3 regions of the Streptomyces sp. NPDC006174 genome follow, and region 2 is predicted to be linked to each of the others. Evidence: riboswitches for the same ligand, from Rfam matches in the RefSeq annotation. Region 2 holds a riboswitch; each other region holds the start of a gene.
The links. A riboswitch is a leader RNA that binds a small molecule or an ion and turns the genes downstream of it on or off. The one in region 2 is predicted to bind cobalamin.
Positions count from the first base shown of each region.

Region 1 (3,844 bases), on a different contig from region 2:
GGATCAGCAGCGTCTCCGCGCTCGCCGCCCGCCACCACACCTCGCTGAACCAGGTCGGCCGCCCCATCCACATCACGCCCGGCCGACGGCTCGCCGAGGGGTTCCCGGACGACGACGGCGACATCGTGGTGATGCTCGACGGCCACGAGAGCTTCACCCATCTGACGGGCCGCGGCCTGTGGATCTACTGGGGCGCCTACATCGGCACCCCGGACGAACTCCTGGTCTCCGGACCGCTCGACGAGGTCGCCGAACGGATCAGCCGCGTGCGCGCCGAGGCCCGCGAACGGCACGGCTGGATCATGGACACGTACCTGCTCCGCCGGCGGCCGGAAAGCGCGGAACCCACGGAAAGCGCGGAAGGCACGGAGTCGCCGTAGGCCCCGGGTGGCGTGGATCAGTCGAGGTAATGGGCGCGTCCCTGGTCGTCCATGCCGACCGGCCCCTCAGGGATGACGCAGAACTCATTGCCCTCGGGGTCCGCCATGACCAGGAACCCGCTGTCGGCGTACTCCTCCAGCCGGCGTCCGCCGAGCGCCTCGATGCGCTGCTGTTCGGCGGCCGGATCGGGTGAGCTGATGTCGACGTGCACGCGGTTCTTGCCCGTCTTGAACTCACCCGTCCGCTGGACTCCCAGGGCCTGGCCGTTCTCGCGGCGCAGCCAGACGTACGGGCCGGTGCGGTCCACCACCGGCCTGCCGAGCAGCTCGGACCAGAACGCGGCCAGCAGCTCCGGGTCGGCGGCGTCGATGACGAGGGCGTTGATCTGTACGCGTACATCAGCCATGCCCCGATTCTCCCTCCGGCGGCGGACGGCCGACAACCGCCGACCGGCCCTCAGCTGTCGGGCCCCGGCCCGCGAGCGGGGGCCCGGACCGGTGAGCGGGTCACGTGACACAGGGCCGCGGGTCGCGTCGAGGCGCGGCGGCCGCCCGCGCCTCGTCGTCGGACCCGGTCGGAGGTCAGCTGCGGGACTCGTGCGCCCGGATCACGCCGAGCCCATGACCGAGGCTCGGGCACTCGGCGGTCAGGTCGTTGCCCCGCACCAGATAGTTGTGCACGCGCCCGTCGGTGGGCCGTTCGACGGCCCGGTACAGGGTGCCGTTCACCGTGATCGTCCAGTCGTCGCCGTCCTGGGCCCACCCGACTGTCTTCTTCATATGGCGCTTCCCTCACTCGTCGCCGCCGCGGGTCGGCGGCTGGGTATTGGCAAGAAGAACGGCCTGTGACGCTCTGTGGTTCCGGTTCGCCTACGCCATTCGGTTACATCTGCGTCACCATGCCCGCACGATCTGACCAGAAGTCAGCGAACCGGCGAAGAGGAGCCGAACCCGCCACCACTCGTTCGGAGTCCGTGTCTCATATCGCCGTCCGAAGAGTGAACAACGGTGTGCGCCCGGCGGCCATCCGCTTAGGGTGGCCGGTGCAGCTGGTTCGCCCTGTCCGCCAGACAGGGTGTCGTAAGAGGGAACCCGGTGGGAATCCGGGACTGCCCCGCAGCGGTGAGTGGGAACGACCGCCGTCATACGCACTGGGCCCGGCCGGGTCTGGGAAGCGACGGCCAGTAGGTGTCTGCCTCCGGCAGACGTGCCCGCGAGTCCGAAGACCTGCCCGTTGCCCGCACGCGACCGTTCGCGTGCGGAGTTCCCGGTGACCTCGTGGGCGGGTCGGCGTAACCGTCAGGCGGACGGACACGGGCAACGTGTCGTGCTTCCGCCCGATTTCGTCACCCCTTCGCGTCCGCGTTCCGTCCCGGGAACAGCTGGAGACATGCTCGCGAAGGAGAGTCACGTGACAGCGAAGCCCGCAGCCGCGGCAGCACGGGCCACCGTGTACGGCTACCCCCGCCAGGGTCGGAACCGTGAACTGAAGAAGGCCATCGAGGGCTACTGGAAGGGCCGCGTCGACGCGGACACTCTCCGGCGGACCGCCGCCGAACTGCGCAGGGGAACCTGGCAGCGGCTCGCCGAGGCCGGAGTCCACGAGGTGCCGACCGGTGATTTCTCGCACTACGACCACGTCCTGGACACCAGCGTCATGGTCGGCGCTGTCCCCGCGCGGCACCGCGAGGCGGTCCAGGCGGACGCCCTCGACGGCTACTTCGCCATGGCCCGCGGCACGCAGGACGTGGCGCCGCTGGAGATGACCAAGTGGTTCGACACCAACTACCACTACCTGGTACCCGAGTTGCGCCCGGACACGGTGTTCACCGCCGACTCCGCCAAGCAGGTCGCCGAGTTCAAGGAGGCCCTCGCGCTCGGCCACACCCCGCGCCCGGTCCTCGTCGGACCCGTCACCTACCTCCTGCTCGCCAAGGCGGCCCCCGGTGTCGCCGCCGACTTCGAGCCGCTGACCCTCCTGGACCGGCTGCTTCCCGTGTACGCCGAAGTCCTCGCCGACCTCCGGGCCGCCGGCGCCGAGTGGGTCCAGCTGGACGAGCCCGCGCTCGTCCAGGACCGCACCCCGGCCGAGCTGAACGCCGCCGCCCGCACCTACCGCGAGCTCGGTGGTCTCACCGACCGTTCCAAGCTGCTGGTCGCCTCCTACTTCGGACGGCTCGGCGAAGCGCTGCCGGTGCTCGCCAAGTCGCCGGTGGAGGGGCTCGCGCTGGACTTCACCGAGTCCGGCGCCGCGAACCTCGCCGACCTCGCGGCGGCCGGCGGACTGCCCGGCAAGCGCCTGGTCGCGGGCGTCGTCAACGGCCGCAACATCTGGATCAACGACTACGAGAAGTCGCTCGCCACCCTCGGCACGCTCCTCGGCCTCGCGGACCACGTCGACGTCTCCGCCTCCTCCTCCCTCCTCCACGTCCCGCTGGACGCCCGGGCCGAGCAGGACATCGACCCGGAGATCGCCCGCTGGCTCGCTTTCGCCCGGCAGAAGACCCAGGAGATCGCCGTCCTGGCGCGCGGTCTGTCCGCCGGCACCGAGGCCATCGCCGCCGAACTCGCCGCCAACCGGGCCGACCTGGCCTCCCGCACCGCCGCCGTCATCACCCGCGACCCGGCCGTCCGGGCCCGTACGGCGGCCATCACCGACGCCGACGGCCGCCGCTCCCAGCCGTACGCCGAGCGGACCCTCGCTCAGCGCGCGCACCTCGGTCTTCCGCTGCTGCCGACCACCACGATCGGATCGTTCCCGCAGACCACCGAACTGCGCACCGCCCGCGCCGACTTGCGAGCGGGCCGGATCGACGAGGCCGGCTACGAGGAGCGCATCAAGGACGAGATCCGCGAGGTCCTCTCCTTCCAGGAGAAGGCCGGGATCGATGTCCTGGTCCACGGTGAGCCCGAACGCAACGACATGGTGCAGTACTTCGCCGAGCAGCTCACCGGCTACCTCGCCACGCAGCACGGATGGGTCCAGTCGTACGGCACCCGCTACGTCCGGCCGCCGGTCCTCGCCGGGGACATCACGCGTCCCGAGCCGATGACGGTGCGCTGGACGGCGTACGCGCAGTCGCTGACCCAGCGGCCGGTCAAGGGCATGCTCACCGGGCCGGTCACCATGCTCGCCTGGTCCTTCGTCCGCGACGACCAGCCGCTCGGCGAGACCGCCCGCCAGATGGCGCTCGCACTGCGCGACGAGGTCGACGACCTGGAGGCGAACGGCACTTCGGTGATCCAGGTCGACGAGCCCGCGCTGCGTGAGACGCTGCCGCTGCGGGCCGCCGAGCACGCCGCGTACCTTCGGTGGGCGACGGAGTCCTTCCGGCTCGCCACCTCCGGCGTGCGGCCGGACACGCAGATCCACACGCACATGTGCTACGCGGAGTTCGGCGACATCGTCCAGGCCATCGACGACCTCGACGCCGACGTCATCAGCCTGGAGGCCGCCCGCTCGC
Region 1 covers NZ_JBEXTJ010000008.1:336,406-340,249, forward strand. The annotation lists gene cobF (precorrin-6A synthase (deacetylating)) at 1-380, shown strand, start outside; gene ABZ267_RS20845 (VOC family protein) at 398-787, opposite strand; gene ABZ267_RS20850 (hypothetical protein) at 963-1,160, opposite strand; cobalamin riboswitch at 1,414-1,630, shown strand; gene metE (5-methyltetrahydropteroyltriglutamate--homocysteine S-methyltransferase) at 1,792-3,844, shown strand, end outside.
Region 1: it holds a riboswitch for cobalamin, as region 2 does, so the genes downstream of both, metE (5-methyltetrahydropteroyltriglutamate--homocysteine S-methyltransferase) here and ABZ267_RS02685 (ribonucleoside-diphosphate reductase subunit alpha) in region 2, are expected to answer to the same signal.

Region 2 (3,844 bases):
TGGCCTCGGCCGCGCGGTAGGCCGCGTCGAACTCGTCGCCCCACAGGTCGACCAGCTCGGGCACCTCGGCGGGCGAGAAGAGCGACCACTCGGTGTCCGCGTCGACGCGACGCATGAACTCGTCCGGGATCCAGTGCGCCAGGTTGAGGTTGTGCGTACGCCGCTGGTCCTCACCGGTGTTGTCGCGGAGCTCCAGGAACTCCTCGATGTCCGCGTGCCAGGTCTCCAGGTAGACCGCCGCCGCGCCCTTGCGCCGGCCACCCTGGTTCACCGCCGCCACGGAGGCGTCCAGCGTCTTGAGGAACGGCACGATGCCGTTGGAGTGCCCGTTGGTGCCGCGGATCAGCGAACCACGCGCGCGGATACGGGAGTAGGAGAGGCCGATGCCGCCGGCGTGCTTCGAGAGGCGCGCCACCTGGTGGTAGCGGTCGTAGATCGAGTCCAGCTCGTCCTTGGGCGAGTCCAGCAGGTAGCAGGAGGACATCTGCGGGTGCCGGGTGCCGGAGTTGAAGAGCGTGGGGGAGGAGGGGAGGTAGTCCAGCTTGCTCATCAGCCGGTAGAGCGCGGCGACCTCGTCCAGCGCCCGCACCGACGCGTCCTCGGCGAGGCCCGCGGCCACGCGCAGCATGAAGTGCTGCGGGGTCTCGATGACCTGACGGGTGAGCGGGTGGCGCAGCAGGTAGCGGCTGTGCAGCGTACGGAGACCGAAGTAGCCGAAGCGGTCGTCGGCACCGTCGGCCAGGGCCTGCTCGACGAGTTTGTCCAGCGCGGCCGCGTGGAGCGCCACGAACTCGGCGGTGCGGTCCGCGATCAGGCCCTCGCGGTGGCCGACGGCGACCGAGGAGGAGAAGGACGTGGCGCCCTGGCTCGCGGCCTCGTCGGCGATCGTACGGGTCAGCAGCCGGGCGGCGAGTCTGGAGTACGCCGGGTCCTCGGAGATCAGGCCCGCGGCGGCCTCGGTGGCCAGCGAGCGCAGCTCGGCCTCGTCGGAGCGGGCGTTGCGCCCGCGCAGCGCGGAGGCGGCGACCCGTCCGGGGTCGGTGTCGGGCAGATCGACGGTGAGGTCGGTGAGGGTCCGCAGCAGGGCGGTTCCGGGTCCGTCGTTCGTGCCGTGGCCGGACGTGGTGGAGGCGGCGGATTCGGTGGCTGAAACCGGATCGGCGGGCGCGATGGTCACTGGGCTTTCCCTCGCTCGGCTGGGGGCCGGCGGCGAGCGGGGAAACCGGGCAGCACGATGCCCTCAGGGCAGCACTGCTCACGGCGTCCACCGGCCCATCCGCGAGGCCCGGACGTCTGGCGTCCGGTTCGATCGAGCCGGACGCGCTGTCGACAGGTCTTCGGACTTCGGGTGTGCAAAGCACACTGATCACACCGTTGCGGGACAGTTCCGGATTCGCACCGGATTCCCCTGCGGCGACAGCGAGGTCGAGCATACATGTGGGGGCCGCTAGATGCTGCGGCCCCCACATGTTGTGTCGCGTCGGTTTGCTACGCCCCTCATGAGGCTGCCTCCGGCTCCAGCCGGAAGGCCATGAGGCGCAGGCCCGGCACCGGCTCCCCGTCCCGCTCAGGGGTCCGCGGAAGGCCGCGCCGACGGTAGATCCTATGGGCTGGGAGCATGGCGGGCCGCGTCGACAGCACCAGTCCGCGGACGCCTTCGGCGGACCGGGCCCGCTCGACGCACGCCCGTACGAGAGCCTCTCCCGCGCCCCGTCCGCGCCCCGCGCGGGCCACGGCCGGCATCCGGAACTCAGCCTCGTCCGACCGGAGATATCGCGCCACGGAGTGCCGGGAGCGGCGTACGTCACACCACCGAGCACCACGCCGTCCGCGTCGATCGCCACGAGCACCTCGGCCTCGGCCGCCCAAGGCTGAGACCCACGGCAATTGAATGGCGGCGTCGGCGGGTTCCGCCACTCCGATCGGCAGGTCCATCAGCCACTCGCTCCCACATCGTTGTTCGGGGCGCCGTCGCCCACCGGCGGCAGGTCGCCGCGCTCGACCGGCTGCTGTCCGGAGCCGTCCCCGGCGGGCGGCAGCACCCGGTCCAGCTCGTGGTCGTCGGCGCGGTGGGCGGCCCGCGCCGCCGACCGCAGCGTCGCCCGGTCCACCTGCTCGCGCGTCCCGCTCACCGTGATCACGAGGTCGCCCTGTTCCTGGGCGTACGCGTGGCCCGACTCCGTGGCGCGGTACCACTGTTCGCCGTCCCGCTCGCACGTCACCAGGGTCTCCTCGCCGCCGACGGGCGCGGAGCCGTCCGTACAGTCGGCCACGGCGTGCGGGCGGCGCTCCACCGACAGCTGGAGCATCCCGCCGTCCGGCGCGGTGTAGGAGCTGCCGAACCCGTCGTCACCGAGCACTCCGACCGACTGGCGCGCCAAGGCGTAGCCCGCGGCCTCGGTCACCCACACATGTTCCGCGACGAGCTGCGCGGCGCTCGCCCGCGCCTCCAGCTCCGCCCGGTCCGGCGCCGGTTCGGCCGAGGAGCTGCGGTCCGCCGGCGACTTCGAACCAGGCGCCGGCACGGTGCCGCAGCCCGTCACCGCCGCCAGGGCCAGGGCCAGTGGCACGGTCAGGAGGAGGGGCCGGAGCCGGGGCGACCGGGAGCGCGATGTCATGGGCACATCCTTTCGTACGGTCAGGGCTCCGCGCACCGGGATTCGAGCGCCGGCCGGGCTCGTCCACGGACGCCAGAAGGGGCCGCCGCGCCCCTGTGAGGGGTGCGGCGGCCCCGATCGGCCGACGGGTGGTCAGCAGCAGCGGAAGCCCTCGCGAGGGTCCGCCTCGCGGGCGTCGGTGCGGCTGCGTTCGAAGGCGCGGCGGGTCATCACCGGCGTGTCCGGATCGTGCGAGCGGGCGTGCGCCACATAGCGGTCGTACGTCGCCTCGCCGGTCACCTCACGGACGTACCAGCGGATCCGCCCGGCCACCCGCCGGACGTCCGCGAGGGTCATGTCCGGCTCCCCGTCGCCGCGGCCTCCTCCTTGCGCAGGCCGCCCTCGGGACCGACACCGGCGGCGGCCAGTTCGGCCTTCTCCTCCTTGGTGGCGATGAGCGAGGCCGGCGCGACGAACTTGGACTGGACGAACGGCGTCTCGTGGAGCTTGACGCTCTCCGGGTCGCGGATGGCCTTGTAGCAGACCCGGCCGGCGTCCACGAGCACCACGATGATGAGGAGCGCGAAGAGCGCGCAGAGCACTCCGTCGACGGTGGAGTTGGTGACGACGGTCCGCATGTCGTCCATGGACCTGGCCGGGGCCAGCACCTCGCCCGCGTCGATGCCCGCCTGGTACTTGTCGCGCTGCGCGAAGAAGCCGACCTTCACGTCCGGCGAGAAGATCTTCTGCCAGCTCGCGGTGAGGGTGACCGCCACGTCCCAGGCGAGCGGTACGGCGGTGACCCAGGCCCACTTCAGGCGGCCGGACTTGACCAGCAGCGTGGTGCAGACGGCCAGCGCGACGGCGGCCAGCAGCTGGTTGGCGATGCCGAAGAGCGGGAAGAGCTGGTTGATGCCGCCCAGCGGGTCGTGCACGCCGACCCAGAGGAAGTAGCCCCAGCCGCCGACCACGACGGCGCTGGCGAACCAGACACCGGGCTTCCAGCTGACCTCGCGGAACGGCTTGTAGGCGTTGCCCAGCATGTCCTGGAGCATGAAGCGCCCGACGCGGGTGCCGGCGTCGACGGTGGTGAGGATGAAGAGGGCCTCGAACATGATGGCGAAGTGGTACCAGAACGCCTTCATCGCCGTTCCGCCGATCACCGCGGAGAAGATCTCCGCCATGCCGAGCGCGAACGTGGGCGCGCCACCGGTCCGGGAGAGCAGGCTCGCCTCCTCGACGTCCTT
Region 2 covers NZ_JBEXTJ010000001.1:585,386-589,229, forward strand. The annotation lists gene ABZ267_RS02685 (ribonucleoside-diphosphate reductase subunit alpha) at 1-1,177, opposite strand, end outside; cobalamin riboswitch at 1,311-1,445, opposite strand; partial or broken gene ABZ267_RS02690 (GNAT family N-acetyltransferase) at 1,498-1,865, opposite strand; gene ABZ267_RS02695 (hypothetical protein) at 1,935-2,618, opposite strand; gene ABZ267_RS02700 (YbdD/YjiX family protein) at 2,751-2,954, opposite strand; gene ABZ267_RS02705 (carbon starvation CstA family protein) at 2,951-3,844, opposite strand, start outside.

Region 3 (3,844 bases), on a different contig from region 2:
GCCGAGCAGGCCGACGGTGGCGCCGGGCGGCGGCGCGATGTCCACGCCGTCGAGGATGAGCCGGCCGCCGGCTTCCCGGCCGACCCGCTCGGCGCGCAGGCATGTGGAAACGCTCATGACGTACTCCGGGTCCGGTACAGGACGGCGACGAAGGCGGGAACACCGATCAGCGCGGTGACGACGCCGACCGGCACCTCCTGCGGGTCGAGCACCGTACGGGCCAACGTGTCCACCCAGACCAGGAAGACCGCTCCGGCGAGCGCGGTGACCGGCAGGAGCCTGCGGTGTCCGGAGCCGGTGAGCGCGCGGGCCGCGTGCGGGAGGACCAGGCCGACGAAGCCGATCGCTCCGGCCGAGCTGACGAGGGCCGCGGTCAGCAGCGCGGTGGTGCAGAGCAGCACGATCCGGGTGCGGGCGACGTTCACGCCGAGCGCGGCGGCGGCGTCCTGCCCGAAGGCGAAGGCGTCGAGCGTACGGGCGTGGGCCAGGCAGATCACCAGGCAGAGGGCGAGAACGGCGGTGCAGAGCGCCACCTCGCCCCAGCCGACGCCGCTGAGCGAGCCGAGCAGCCAGAACAGCACTCCGCGGGTCTGCTCGGCGTCGGCGGAGGTCATCACGACGAACGAGGTCAGAGCGGAGAAGAGCTGCATCGCCGCGACACCGGAGAGCACCACCCGGTCGGTGGTGGAGCCGAGCGTGTGGCTGAGCAGCAGGACCAGCGCGAAGGAGCAGATGGCCCCGACGAACGCTCCGGCCGAGAGCGACACCGCTCCCCCGCCGACACCGAGGACGACCACCACGACCGCGCCGGGGGAGGCTCCGGAGGAGACGCCGAGGACGAAGGGGTCGGCGAGCGGGTTGCGCAGCAGCGACTGCGTCACCGTGCCGCACACCGCGAGCCCGGCACCGCACACGGCGGCGAGCAGCGTACGCGGCATGCGCAGGTTCCAGATGATGCCGTCCCGGATCGGGCTCAGCTCCGAGGCGCCGAAGCCGAGGTGGGAGGCGACGGCGGACCAGACGTCCGGGACGGAGATCCTGGCCGGCCCGATCGTGACGGCGACGGCTATGGAGAGCAGCAGGAGCAGGAGTCCGCCGGTCCAGATCAGCGCCTGGACCGGCGCGCCGACCCGCCGTACGTCAGTGGGCCGCTCCACCGTCAGGCTGTCGCTCACACCGCGAGCCTTCACCGTCGGATTCCCGCCGCTCACCCCGCGAGTCCGAAGTCGCGCAGCCCGGCGGCGACGGTCTCCCAGCTGATCTGGGGCCATTCGTCGTGGGTGTCGTCGAAGACGTTCTTCGCGCCGAGTTCCTTGGTGATGACACCGGGCGCGCCGCAGCAGCCGGCGAGGTAGGGAGCCTTGGAGTCGGAGAACCAGTAGAGGAGCGAGGTCTTCGAGGCGTCGATGCCGTCGGTGGCCTTCGCCGCCCGGGCCCGGAGCTTCTTCACCAGGGCGTCGTCGCGCTCGGGGACGCCGAACACCTGGGACAGTTCGCGGACTTCGGTGTAGACGCTGTCCATGGTGAGCGGTGCGGTACGGGCTCCGTCACCGCCGCCGCTGTTGTCCTTGCCGGTGCAGTCGGCAGGCGAGACGTAGGCGGGGACGCCGAGCTTCTCGAACTGTTCGCGCGGTGCGACGCCGCCCTTGGCGAGCGTGGAGGCGAAGGAGGCGGAGAGGAAGTCGGGCTCCTTGTCGAGGACCCTCTCCGAGGAGGGCCGGTTCTCCGAGATGCGCTCGACGCTCCTGTTGGCCTTCTCCAGGCCCTTCATCACCGGGTCGCTCCAGGTCGCGGTGCCCGCGAGCCGGTCGGCGAGGCCGAGCGAGAGGAGGATCTCCGTCGATTCCTGGTCGACCGGGACGGCCCGCTGAGGCGGCGCCTTCACGGTGATAGTGCGCCCGCAGTTCTTGAGGGTGAGCGGGAAGCCGTCGGCCTTGGCGCCGCCACCGCGGCCGCCGTCGTCGGCGGAGAAGGTGGTTCCGCTTCCGCCGCAGGCGGTGAGGAGGACGACGCCGGCCGCGAGGAGGACGGCGGTGCGTATCGGTGCGGGGGTGGCCTTGGACAGCACGGAGGACCTAGGTGTCTCCGGGCCCAGCCGCGGAGCCCGTCGTACGGTCCCGTGCCCCGGGTGCGGAGCGCGGGTGCCAGCAGGTCTTCGGACTCGGGTTCGTCCGGACGGAACGCCTTCCCGGAGAGCATGCGCTCCAGTGGCCGTGGCCCCGCCCGTCCCCCTCACCGCTGCGCGTCAGTTCCGGTCTCGCACCGGATTCCCTGACCCCGTCGCTGGGGTTCGACTGGCCCCGGCAAGCTATCACGGGTCTTCGTGCAGCTCAGAGCCGGTGCGGGACCGCTTCTTCGGTCGGGCCGGTGCGGCGCGGGATCGTCCCGCCGCACCGGCCCGGCAGCCGGCGGAGCGGCTTATGGAGCCTGGAGCGCGATCACCGCGTTCTGTCCGCCGAATCCGAAGGAGTGGCTGACGGCCCGTCGTACGGGCATCTCACGCGGGACCTTGGTGACGCAGTCGATGGCGAAGCCAGGATCCGGGGCGTCCAGGTTGGCGATCGGCGGGACGATGCCGTGCTGGAGTGTCAGGACGGTCAGTCCCGCCTCGATGGCTCCGGCCGCGCCCATGCAGTGGCCCAGTACGCCCTTGGGAGCGGTGACGGGCGGCCGGTGCGGGTAGGCCCTGCCGATGAGAGCGGCTTCCGTCGCGTCGTTCAGTGGAGTCGAGGTGCCGTGCGCGTTGACGTGGTCGACGTCCTCGGCGCGCCAGCCCGCGTCGGCCAGCGCCGTGTCGACGGCGGCCTCGGCGACCGCACCGGAAGGATGCGGAGAGGTCGGGTGGTGGGCGTCGGTCGTGGCGCCGGTGCCGGCGAGCAGCGCTCGGGGGGCCGCTCCTCTGGCACGGGCGTCCTCGGCCCGTTCCAGGACCATGATCGCGGCGCCTTCGCCCATGACGAGCCCGGCCCGGTCGGCGGCGAAGGGGCGGCAGAGGCGGGCGGGGTCCCCGTCCTCGTGCCGCAGCGCCGCCGCGCCCGAGCGGGCGAAGCCGGTCATGGCGACCGGGAAGACGATCGACTCGGTGGCTCCGGCGATCGCGATGTCGCACTGGCCGAGCGCCAGCATGTCGCGGGCCACGGAGAGTGCGGTCACACCGGAGGAGCAGGCCGTGCACGGGGCCAGGCTGGGGCCGGTGGCCTTCATCTGAATGGCGATCTCGGCCGCGGGCATGCTCGGGATGGTGAGCAGGATGCCCGACGGCGAGGTGGCCTCGGGGCCACGCCGCTCCAGCGCGACGGCCTGTTCGGTCAGTCCGGCGGAGCCTCCGCTGCTGGTGCCGACGACGACGGCGACGCGGCCGCCGTCCCAGTGGGCCGGGTCGAGCCCGGCGTCGGCCACCGCCTCCCGGGCGGCGAGGACGGCGAACTTGACGTACCGGCCCATCCGGAAGGCGGTCCGGCCGCCGACCGCCTCGTCGAGGTCGATGCCGGAGACCGTACAGGCGAAGTCGACGGCGCAGCCGTGCAGTTCGGGGACGGTGCGGGCGAAGGACTCGCCGCGGCAGACCCCGTCCCAGGTGGTGTCGGTGGTGTGGCCGGCCGGGGTGATCATCCCCAGGCCGGTGACGGCGATGGCGGGTCGGTTCATCGGGTGTTGCTCACCGGCACCGCACTGCCTGCCGCCTCGCCGCCGACGGCCGCGTCGATGAACACGGAGATGTCGGCCAGCGTGGCGTCCTTGTAGAGCTTCTCGGAGTCGGCGCTGACTCCGAGGGTCTCCTTGATGATGACGGCGAACTCGGCGACCGCCAGGGAGTCCATCTCCAGGCTGTCCATCGTGGACT
Region 3 covers NZ_JBEXTJ010000003.1:415,217-419,060, forward strand. The annotation lists gene ABZ267_RS09405 (ABC transporter ATP-binding protein) at 1-117, opposite strand, end outside; gene ABZ267_RS09410 (iron chelate uptake ABC transporter family permease subunit) at 114-1,211, opposite strand; partial or broken gene ABZ267_RS09415 (ABC transporter substrate-binding protein) at 1,241-2,068, opposite strand; cobalamin riboswitch at 2,129-2,314, opposite strand; gene ABZ267_RS09420 (beta-ketoacyl-[acyl-carrier-protein] synthase family protein) at 2,419-3,648, opposite strand; gene ABZ267_RS09425 (acyl carrier protein) at 3,645-3,844, opposite strand, start outside.
Region 3: it holds a riboswitch for cobalamin, as region 2 does, so the genes downstream of both, ABZ267_RS09415 (ABC transporter substrate-binding protein) here and ABZ267_RS02685 (ribonucleoside-diphosphate reductase subunit alpha) in region 2, are expected to answer to the same signal.